One region of the Paenibacillus sp. FSL K6-1096 genome, then DNA from elsewhere that is predicted to be linked to it. Evidence: riboswitches for the same ligand, from Rfam matches in the RefSeq annotation. Region 1 holds a riboswitch; each other region holds the start of a gene.
The links. Region 1 has a riboswitch for cobalamin ahead of MHI24_RS18720 (anaerobic ribonucleoside triphosphate reductase). Riboswitches for the same ligand answer to the same signal wherever they lie in the genome.

Region 1 (3,273 bases):
AACGGCTAATCCCGCCAAAAAAATACATGAACCGCTGCCGGTAACTCACATGTCCTCTTCAAGTACAGGGTATTCCCAGAAGCCCAGACGTCCCTTGGCAGGTATCGGATGAACTAGCGGAACCACCTCTTCCAGCTTCCAGGCAAACCGTCCTTCCGTATAATCACCGAACACATATTCATTCCCGCCCGGCCAGCCCTGCTGTACCTCATGAGATGTAACTTCTAGGCAATCGGCTATACGGCTGGTTGCAATAATGCTTCCCGTCGGCAGATCATCCGAAGTAAGACCGTGGCGGGCCAGCACCGACCGGTAGGGCTCAGTCAGGCATATCGCTCTATCCACCTGCATCCCGGCATGAATCGCCAGGGGTCCGCGGTACAGCGTCCACCAGGAACGGGTCTCGAATTGTTTCTCGCCCAGCGCAATCAGGGTTGCCCACGGCTGGCGGATGGTGAGACATTTCATGGATGAGTTTCCTCCTTTATTTTGAAATAGCTTCGATGATGGATTAATGGCAGGGGGATGATGGTACACTTAAGGCAACTGCCGGGAAGGAGTGTCCCTCATGAAGCTGCTGAACTCTCCCTGCGGCCAACAAATGGACAAACGTATCTTATTTCCGCGATTTCTGCCGAATGAATAGAAGCAGTTGGAAAAATAGCATCTATTCTTAACGGATACACTATAAATAGGGGAAAGGCGAAAAATTAAGTGTTGTTTGTCCAACTATCTCCCCAGCAGAGTCTAATCGTTCACTAGTAAGTGGAGAAAATCCAATCGTTATCCCCTCTTAGTCTCCTTACATAATAAACAAATGGCGCGGTCTCGGAAGTTCCGAATACCGCGCCACTATCGCCATTCATAATATGCTGGTGAAGGGAATTGAACCCCCGGCCTACGCATTACGAGTGCGTTGCTCTACCCCTGAGCTACACCAGCTTACAGACGCTGAGGTCTGCCAAACAAAAAATATTATAACTCTTCCAGCCAAAAACGCAACCCTTTTTGTGTAATGGGCCTGCCGGACGGGTCCTATTGCAGCCTGCGCTCCACGGATTCCAGCTTGCTGCGGCTGGTGGAGAGCTTGTCGCGGCGGTCATCGATCTTCAGCGAGGTGGAGACCCGCTGCGCGCCCGCAGTGAACGGCGACTCATGCAGCGCGGCTACCGCTGCGAGAATCCGGTCCACCGGTCCTTCTATAATCGTCCCCATCGAAGTCAGCTCATAGGTGATGCCCTCCATCGTCTGCAGCACGCGCTGCATATCAGCCACGTAGCTGCTGAGACTGGTACTGCCTGTGCCAATCGGAATCACGGTCACTTCGCCAATTGCCATTGTGCCATCCCTCCTGAATATCTTGTACCCGCCTTTGCCTGTTTTCCTTCCTAATTGTACCTCTTCGGCGGCCCTGCTACAAATCAACGGCTGCAATACTATCATTCTATTCATATATCCCCCCACCCGGTCACCAGGATTTGACGCACACTATTTATGAAGTCTTTGTGGCATATTTTCGGAGAATTTATGAATCATTTCAGAGGTTAGAGCAGGAAAGTTGTGGATTACCTGTGGACTAATCTGTGAGTAAAAGCGCGGAACCCGCTCCCCGTGCGGGATTACAAAAAATCATTTACAAACACAATATATTGCGGTAGCTTTAATAAATAACAACAAAATCTAGTATAAACAGGTGTTTCTCTCTCTTCACCGGGAGGAGACTTAATAGGGAAACGCGGTGCAAAACCGCTGCGGTCCCGCCACTGTAACCGGATGCTCCGGCAGTCAATTTCCGCTGGAGAACCATCCTCCGTCAAAGGTCACTGAGAGACGATTCTCCCTCTTGGGAAGACGACGGAGGAGATACCGGAAGCCAGGAGACCTGCCTGTTTGGATGGCACCGCTAGAATCCTGCGAGGAACAGGCAAGGTGTCCGTATGCGGCCTGCACAAGCAGAGTCAGCCTTCCGTGAATCCGGGCCAGAGGCTGCCGATACCTAAGGACGATAAGACGATCACATATTGTCTTCAGGTATCGGCTTCTGCGTTACGCATTCGGGCATGTTCCGCCATTCCGGCGGGATATGCTTTTTTACTGCTGTCCTGATCATTCTTCGATGACCATTCACGCTTACAATACCGAGAGGAGAGAGATATATAATGACGCTGCTGGAGAAACGTTATAACGAGGGACAAGCTGCACAAGAGGCTCTGTTGGAGGAAGTCATTCATCTGGGACGGGATATTATCGACAGCCGGGATCTGGATCTGCTGCGCGAGAACGCTAACCTGAACGGGGAGAGCTTCTCCGGGAAAATGAGCAAATTCGGGAGTGAATATTCCAAATGGTACGCCCGTAATTTCACCATGCCGCCGCAGCTTGTACAGGCTACCCTGGATAATGTCGTCTATGTACACGACCTGGATCAGTACACCATCGGAACCACGAACTGTATCTTCATTCCGTTTGAACGGCTTCTCCGCGAGGGCTTCAACACCGGCAACGGCAGCGTGCGTCCGCCCAACTCGATTATGACGGCGATGTCGCTGGTGGCGATTATTTTCCAGTCCCAGCAGAATGCCCAGTACGGCGGCGTATCCGCCAACAAGCTGGATTACGATCTGGCTCCTTATGTCACCAAGTCCTTCTCTAAGCTGTTCCGCAAAGGGCTGGAGTATTTCGAGGACAATGCAGACGCTTCTCAGCTTGGCGAGATTACAATGAGCCGCAGCGATCTGGCGGAGCAGTATCCGCGCGCGTTCAACTTCGCTATGAAGGAGACGGAAATCGAGACGCTCCAGGCTGCTGAGAGCATGGTACATAACCTGAATACGATGTCCAGCCGCTCGGGCGGGCAGATTCCTTTTACCAGCATCAACTACGGTACCTGCACCTCACCGGAAGGCCAGCTGGTGATAAGCTCGCTGCTGACGGCCACCATGAACGGACTGGGCAGCGGGGAGACGCCGGTGTTCCCGATTCAGATTTTTAAATGCAAGCAGGGGGTTAACCAGCAGCCTGGCGATCCCAACTATGAGCTGTTCCTGAAGGCGGCGGAGTGCTCGGCACGCAGATTGTATCCGAACTTCGCCAATCTGGATGCTCCGCTGAACAAGCAATATTATGACCCGGCCAACCCGGACACCGAATTTGCAACGATGGGCTGCCGGACCCGTGTACTCGGCGACCGCTTCGGACGCAACCACTGCTCGGGCAAAGGCAATCTGTCCTTCAATACGATCAACCTGGTGCGCCTTGGACTGACACACGGTA
Region 2 (3,273 bases), 600 kb from region 1:
GGCTCTTGTCCGGTCAGTCTCAGCAGCAGTGCTGCCAGCTCCGCCCGGGTAAGGTTCTGCTTCGGTGCAAACACCAGCTCTTTGCCGCTTACACCATTCATCAGCTTGCGGTCATACGCCTTGTATACGGACTCCAGCGCCCATGGCGAGATCGACTTCACATCGCTGAACTTCGGACGGTCAGCCTCCGCAGATGCCACCGTCACCGGCACGGTATGGCGCACAATCGCAGGAGTCTTGTCCTTCAGATACCCCGTAATGACCAGGGTATATTTATTCGCAGGCAGGCCTCCGGCAATGACCGCTACCCCCGCATCATTGGTTGCCACTGTCTTTCCGCCGATTGTTACCTGCACCCCTGCCGCTGGTGAGCTGACCGGATCAGAGGTGGAGGTGGCTTGATTCCAGACCCAGGTTTTTTGGGTGATTTTGAGCGTAAGCTCTTGTCCCGGCTGCGGCTGTGCAGGAGTAAGAATCACAGAGTCTACCACCTGCGTGTTATCCCCGCCGTAATAGACCACAACCCGGTCGTTCTCCTCCAGCGCAAAATCGCCCATGCCGACGCTCGGATAAATCCATTCCCCGCCGCGCGACACCACATACATCCAGCCATCGTATCCGCCATAGGTTCCCGCGTTCACGCCGCCGATGCCGGTCACATAATTACCTGCTTCATTAACCAGGGACACGCCCTTGGCCGCAGCCGTCTTCTCCAGTGCCTTCAGCACATTGCCGGCGTATACGCTGCCTTCCGCCAGGGTTGCATTAGGACCTTCTATTGTAACCGATACGGTAACCTGAGGATTCTTGACAGCTGCATTGCTCAGATCAAACAGCTTGCCTCCGGCACCAAACAGCTGGTACGCTGCCAGCGCCTCAAGCGCCTGCTCCGTAGACAGCGCATTGTAGCTGCCGCCTGCGGTGTGGGCGAACCCGCCGCCGGCTGCGCTGAAGCTCAGCAGCTTGCTGACCAGGTTGACCTGGCCTTTGGTGTACTCTGCTCCGGCCGGATCAATGCCGAAGGACGACAGGCCGATAATCGCCTGCGCGACACTCTCGCTGCTGTCGCCGTAGCCGCCGTTCTTGTCCTGTGCCTTCGCCAGCCACGCTGCCGCCCGCTGTCCGGCCGTATTCACAGCCGGCTCATTCTTGTGCGCGGCCAGTGCCGTCAGTACCATCGCGGTCATATCGGGATCACTTGCACCCGTGGTCAAGGTAAAGCCGCCGTCCGTGTTCTGCTTAGCCAGAATCTCAGCCAGCAGCTTGGCCGGTGTCCACTTCGCCGTTGCCGGGATGCTGTAGCTTCCCGAATCCAGCGCAAGCAGTGCATACACGGCATTGTTCAGCGTCTGCCCGGCGATTCCATCATGATTGTAGAGCTTCTCGATCAGATTGTAGCCGGCCACATTCGCCGGATCGCCGCCCAGCGCCTTCACAGCAAGCGTAATCCGCGCATAGTCCGTAGCTCGGCCAAAAACACCCTTCGCCGCAGCAACCTTGTCCTCAAGCGCCTTCAAATAGCTCGCCGGCACCTTGTAGCCTGCTTGCGCCAGCCCGATCGCCTGCCAGTCCGACTGGACTCCGTTCTTAAGTACAAGCTCCGCAGTGGCATAGACTGCACTGGTGACGCTGGCTGCCAGTCCGGCGGACTGTGCAGAAGCTGGTGCTGCGGCAGCATCCGTCTGGGCCGAAGCCGCTCCGGCCGGAGCCGCAGCCGTTCCCAGCAGCGTGAACAGCATAACGGCGGCCAGTACCAGCCGCATGAATCTGGAAGATTGATGATGGTTCTTCATAGCTAACCTCTTTCCTGAAATAGAATGGATGAAGCCTGCTTCCTCCGCAGATACAGCTGCGGCGGCAACGTAAAGACCGCCCTATGCAGGGCGGCCGGGGAAGAATACCATAGATGCGGCTGTAATGAGCAACTCTCTCATATGCAGCCTTTGTTAGGACCGGTATCTGCTTCTGCATTCTTACCCCCGAAGAATCGAAACATAGGCGAAACAGGCAGGTCTCCTGGCTGATGCTTCATCACTTCTCCCGCCTTCCCATCCGCTACGCAGACAGTGGCTTCCCGGGAGTCGCTGGCATTTACAGTGGCGGGACCGCGCCGGAATTACACCGGTCTTCCCTTTTAAGCAGATTGCGCACGTATCCGGCCCTTGCCGTCTTTTGCCGACAGCGGCCTGTTTCCTGGCAATCTGCACCTGTTCCAAAGCTCTTAAATTTTAATATTCTCAGACCATCATATCTACTATTCCCGTGTATGTCTATAGACAAGCTGCATCAATCGCGGACACTCCCCGCTGCTCTGACGGAACACTCCCATGCCTCATACGCCTGCGCCTCCTCCTGCATCACCGCCTGCACCACCGCCACCGCCATTGCCACCGCCATCGCCATCGCCATCGCCATCGCCATCGCCATCGCCATCGCCATCGCCATCGCCATCGCCTCAAGGATAACGTGCTGATTGTATTCTGTACAACAGAATGACTGTAAAAGCTGCCGATAGCGCATTCTGCTGTATTTCGTGCAATTGATTATAACGTACTCCCATCAAACGGGCTGAATTAGGAAAATCTGATGTACGAAGTACAGGCCTGTTGATTAGCCAAAAAAAGGTAGCAAAAAGGCCGCTCATTCGGTAAAGTGTTTGTACCCCTACAAACATCCGAAACGAGGCGACCTCATGAAAAAGTCTACTTCAATCTCGAACATTCTGCAATTAGTGATTCCTGAAGAGAAACTCTCACCGTTTCTTCAAGAACTTGAATATGTCGATACAGCAAGAAAGTTTACCGTCTATGACCTCTTTTTATTCTTGGCGGAGGCTTCGTTCCAGCAGTGGGAGGGATATCGGGATGGTGAAGTACGCATGGATTCCAGCGGCCTTAGACCCGTAGACCATTCAACGCTTTCCAAAAAAGCGAAAGATGTTCCCTTCGAGCTTTTTAAGCAATTGCTGAACCTCATGATTGATCTGTGTAATCGCTCGACCCGAAGACATTTAGGGATTCCCAAAGCCTTACTTCTCGTCGATTCCACCAAAATTACCGTCGGGAAAGAACGGCTTCCTTGGGCTCCGCTGAAAGGCGAACGCGCAGGAATCAAATTACACGTGTCGGTGGTGGCCGATGAAGGCCGGCTCTTTAAGGTGACCGAGACCACAGGGAATTCCCATGATTTTAAAAGCTGTCCCGAGCTGATCGACAAACGGTTTATTATCGTAGCCGATCGGGCGTATGGCAGTCACAAACGATTCGATGAGTA
Region 3 (3,273 bases), 1.5 Mb from region 1:
ACTCAGGGCGTAGAATACCAGTGCGGTGCCGAACAGCATTGCGTAAGCACGGACAGGAATGCCCGCCTGCCGTATACACCAGAGCATCATCCACAGGGTAATGGCTATCTGCAGCAGCGGATGTACGGTATAAGCGAGCAGGAACATGGCTGCTGCGAACGCGCTTTTCCACATGGGGGACAACGCCCTCAGCGCATTATTATAGGAGAGAGCATCAATCCGCCGGATCACTTGCTGCCAATCTGCTTCTTCGCGCCCTGTCTCCCCTTGAGCAGCCCCACGGTATAACCGATGACTCCGGCGCCAATCGCCGCCTGCAGCGCGAACAGCATACTCTCCGTCTCCCCGGGCAGCTCCGTCAGCGGCTTGAACCAGGGCTTGTAGTCCGGATTCATCTCCGTGATCACGCCCTCGGCTGCATCGTCGGCTCCGCCGAACTCCCCATTGACCAGCAGCAGCGGCAGAACAACTAGCAGGACGACGCCCAGCAGCATTAACCCGTTTTTCAATTTATTGCTCATTAGGCTCTACCTCCGTTCACCTTGCGCTTCAGCAGCGACAGCTCATTCGGGCTGTACGATTTCAGCCAGTTCCACAGCAGCACCGTCAGCAGCCCTTCGCTGACCGCCAGCGGGACCTGGGTCACGGCGAAGATTCCCCCGAATTTCAGAAAAGACGCCAGCACACCGCCATCCGCCGCCGGAAACGCCACCGCAAGCTGAAAAGATGTCACCACATAGGTACTCAGGTCCGCCACCGCTGCGGCACAGAACAAGGCCAGCTTCTCGCGGTCGGGCAGCCTCATCATCAGCTTATACACGGCATATCCGGCAAAAGGACCCGCCACCGCCATCGAGAACGCATTGGCTCCCAGTGTGGTAATCCCGCCATGCGCCAGCAGCAGCGCCTGAAACAGGAGTACAATCGAGCCGAGCACGCCCATCGGCAGCGGCCCCAGCATCACAGCGCCAAGTCCGGTGCCGGTGGGATGGGAGCTGCTTCCGGTGACGGAGGGCATTTTGAGTGCCGAGAGGACGAAGGTGAATGCTCCGGCCAGACCCAGCAGCAGCTTCAGCTCCGGGTTCTCGCGGGTCATCGCCCGCAGCCTGATGATGCCGAGCACAAAAAACGGGATAAACGCCGCCCACCAGAACACGGCCCAGCCGACCGGCAGGAACCCTTCCATAATATGCATGGCCCGGGCAGTCCCCGGCTCATTCAGCATAAAGTACACGGTGAATCCGGCCACCAGTGCCGCCAAGCTCCAATTTCTGTGTTTTTTCATTTGTCAGCCTCCAGGTTCTTATCAGATTTCAGTCCACAAAAAATCCCACCCTATAAGAGTGGGAGTGCATGTACGCAGGCAAATCCGATAGCGTGTGCCGCCTTCAGCCGGACGGAAGCAGAACGCCGCTCTGCCCTCCCGGGCTTGAACGTCTCTTCTGCGTATTCCGCTCTTGCTCAATAGCAAGACTTCTCCGGTTCTTCTGGGCAGAACGCCTCTTCTTCTGAACCTATCCGTACACCGCTCCTATCCGCGTAGAGTCGTGGTGTGCGTATACAAGGTAGGTCTCCTGGCTTGGAATACAAGCGCTGACGGCCTCGTCTTCCCCGGGATTCCCCGAGTGACCTCATGAAGCTCAGCTCTTCCTTACAGTGGCGGGACCGCTCGGGAGTTGCACCCGATTCCCTGTTATCTCTTACCGGTTACGGCTAGAGCACCTTGTTCGCGCTAATTCTCCCTACATCATAGCGAAGCATATATAGCCTGTCTGTGATATAAATTGGAATGCCGGGTTCCGGTCCTGATTTGCTTGTAGAAAGTTCATATGAGTAATATAATTATTAACTATATAACCTGAAGCTGAACGTGGAGGCCTCCTATGAAACTAGACTTAACCGAACAATCTCTGCCCGTGTACGAAGCCTTATCCAGTGCGGTCCGCCTGCATATGCTGCGCCTGTTGTCCGATAAGCCGATGAACGTGAAGGAACTGGCCGCAGCCCTGAAGCTCAGCAGCGCGATTATGACGATGCATGTGCGCAAGCTCGAAGCGGCCGGACTGATCCGCAGCCATATGGCTCCCGGCAAAAGCGGCCTGCAGAAGATCTGCACACTCGCCGCCGACCGGGCGGAGATTATTTTTCCCGGCCAGGCCCGCGAGCAGCGCAGAGCCCACCGCAAAGAGATTCCGGTCGGACATTATTCCGACTTCCAGATTGAGCCTACCTGCGGACTGTCCACGACAGAGCGGGTCATCGGCAACTTCGACGATCCCCGTTATTTCTGGGACCAGGAGCGGATGAATGCCGGTATTCTCTGGTTCGGCAAGGGCTTCGTGGAGTACAAAATCCCGAACTTCCTGCTGTCCAGCCAGAAGCCGGAGGAGCTGGCCATCACGATGGAGATTGCTTCGGAAGCGCCCTCGATCAACAACAACTGGCCCTCCGACATCAGCTTCACCCTGAACGGGCAGCCGCTCGGCTTCTGGACAAGCCCCGGCGATTACGGGGACAGTCCGGGCAAATACACCCCGGCCTGGTGGCCGGCGCTTACTAACCAGTACGGTCTTTTGAAGCAGCTGCGGATCACGCCGGCCGGCACGTTCATGGACGGACAGAAGCTCTCGGACGTTACGCTGGACCAGGTCGGCATCCGCAACAAGCAATGGACCTTCAGGCTCGCGGTTGAAGAAGACGCCGTGCATATCGGCGGCCTTACCCTGTTCGGCAAAGGCTTCGGCAATTACAACGAGGATCTGGTGTTTGAGCTGTTCTATACGGATGGCGGGGAAGGGTAGCGCATGTGTTAGGCAGGCCGTGAGATAAAACCTGTGCTGGGTAGGTCAGTATATGGTGGATGAGAGTTGAGGGGTACGTATGCCGAATTCTGGTGCACTAGTGCTCCTCCCTCCTCATCCAGCCCATTCCCCCCTCTCCTCCTCAACGCAAAAAAAGCACCCCCAACCGCCGCATTGTGCAGGTTGGGGGTGCTTTTGGTGATCAATCCGTCTCTTATCTTATGGCAAGAGTGGCTTCCGGCCTATCTATTTCGCCCGGCCTCCGTTATTCCGCCACCGGCTGCCACTTGCCGCCGCCCGGCAGCGGACAGCTGCGGGCCTTCAGCCGGGCAACTACGGGGATGATACAGCCGCAGGCCGTGCAGGTCACGCCATCCTGCAGCTTCGGGCAGGTCCCGCAGATCGCCAGCCGCTCGGCATAGACCTCGTCGGAAGCCGAATTGCCGGGATTGAACATGGAGGAGGCCAGAAT

Region 2: another riboswitch for cobalamin. It lies ahead of MHI24_RS21190 (S-layer homology domain-containing protein); the one in region 1 lies ahead of MHI24_RS18720 (anaerobic ribonucleoside triphosphate reductase).
Region 3: another riboswitch for cobalamin. It lies ahead of MHI24_RS25035 (energy-coupling factor ABC transporter permease); the one in region 1 lies ahead of MHI24_RS18720 (anaerobic ribonucleoside triphosphate reductase).

Annotation. Positions count from the first base shown of each region.
Region 1 is NZ_CP150274.1:4,199,943-4,203,215, reverse strand. It holds gene MHI24_RS18735 (ASCH domain-containing protein) at 46-468, opposite strand; tRNA gene MHI24_RS18730 (tRNA-Thr) at 871-942, opposite strand; gene MHI24_RS18725 (MTH1187 family thiamine-binding protein) at 1,036-1,338, opposite strand; cobalamin riboswitch at 1,675-1,905, shown strand; gene MHI24_RS18720 (anaerobic ribonucleoside triphosphate reductase) at 2,160-3,273, shown strand, end outside.
Region 2 is NZ_CP150274.1:4,803,457-4,806,729, reverse strand. It holds gene MHI24_RS21190 (S-layer homology domain-containing protein) at 1-1,793, opposite strand, end outside; cobalamin riboswitch at 1,989-2,168, opposite strand; gene MHI24_RS21185 (hypothetical protein) at 2,287-2,439, opposite strand; gene MHI24_RS21180 (IS4 family transposase) at 2,693-3,273, shown strand, end outside.
Region 3 is NZ_CP150274.1:5,663,551-5,666,823, reverse strand. It holds gene cbiQ (cobalt ECF transporter T component CbiQ) at 1-231, opposite strand, end outside; gene MHI24_RS25040 (energy-coupling factor ABC transporter substrate-binding protein) at 228-521, opposite strand; gene MHI24_RS25035 (energy-coupling factor ABC transporter permease) at 521-1,285, opposite strand; cobalamin riboswitch at 1,547-1,741, opposite strand; gene MHI24_RS25030 (helix-turn-helix domain-containing protein) at 1,884-2,801, shown strand; gene MHI24_RS25025 (DUF6171 family protein) at 3,067-3,273, opposite strand, start outside.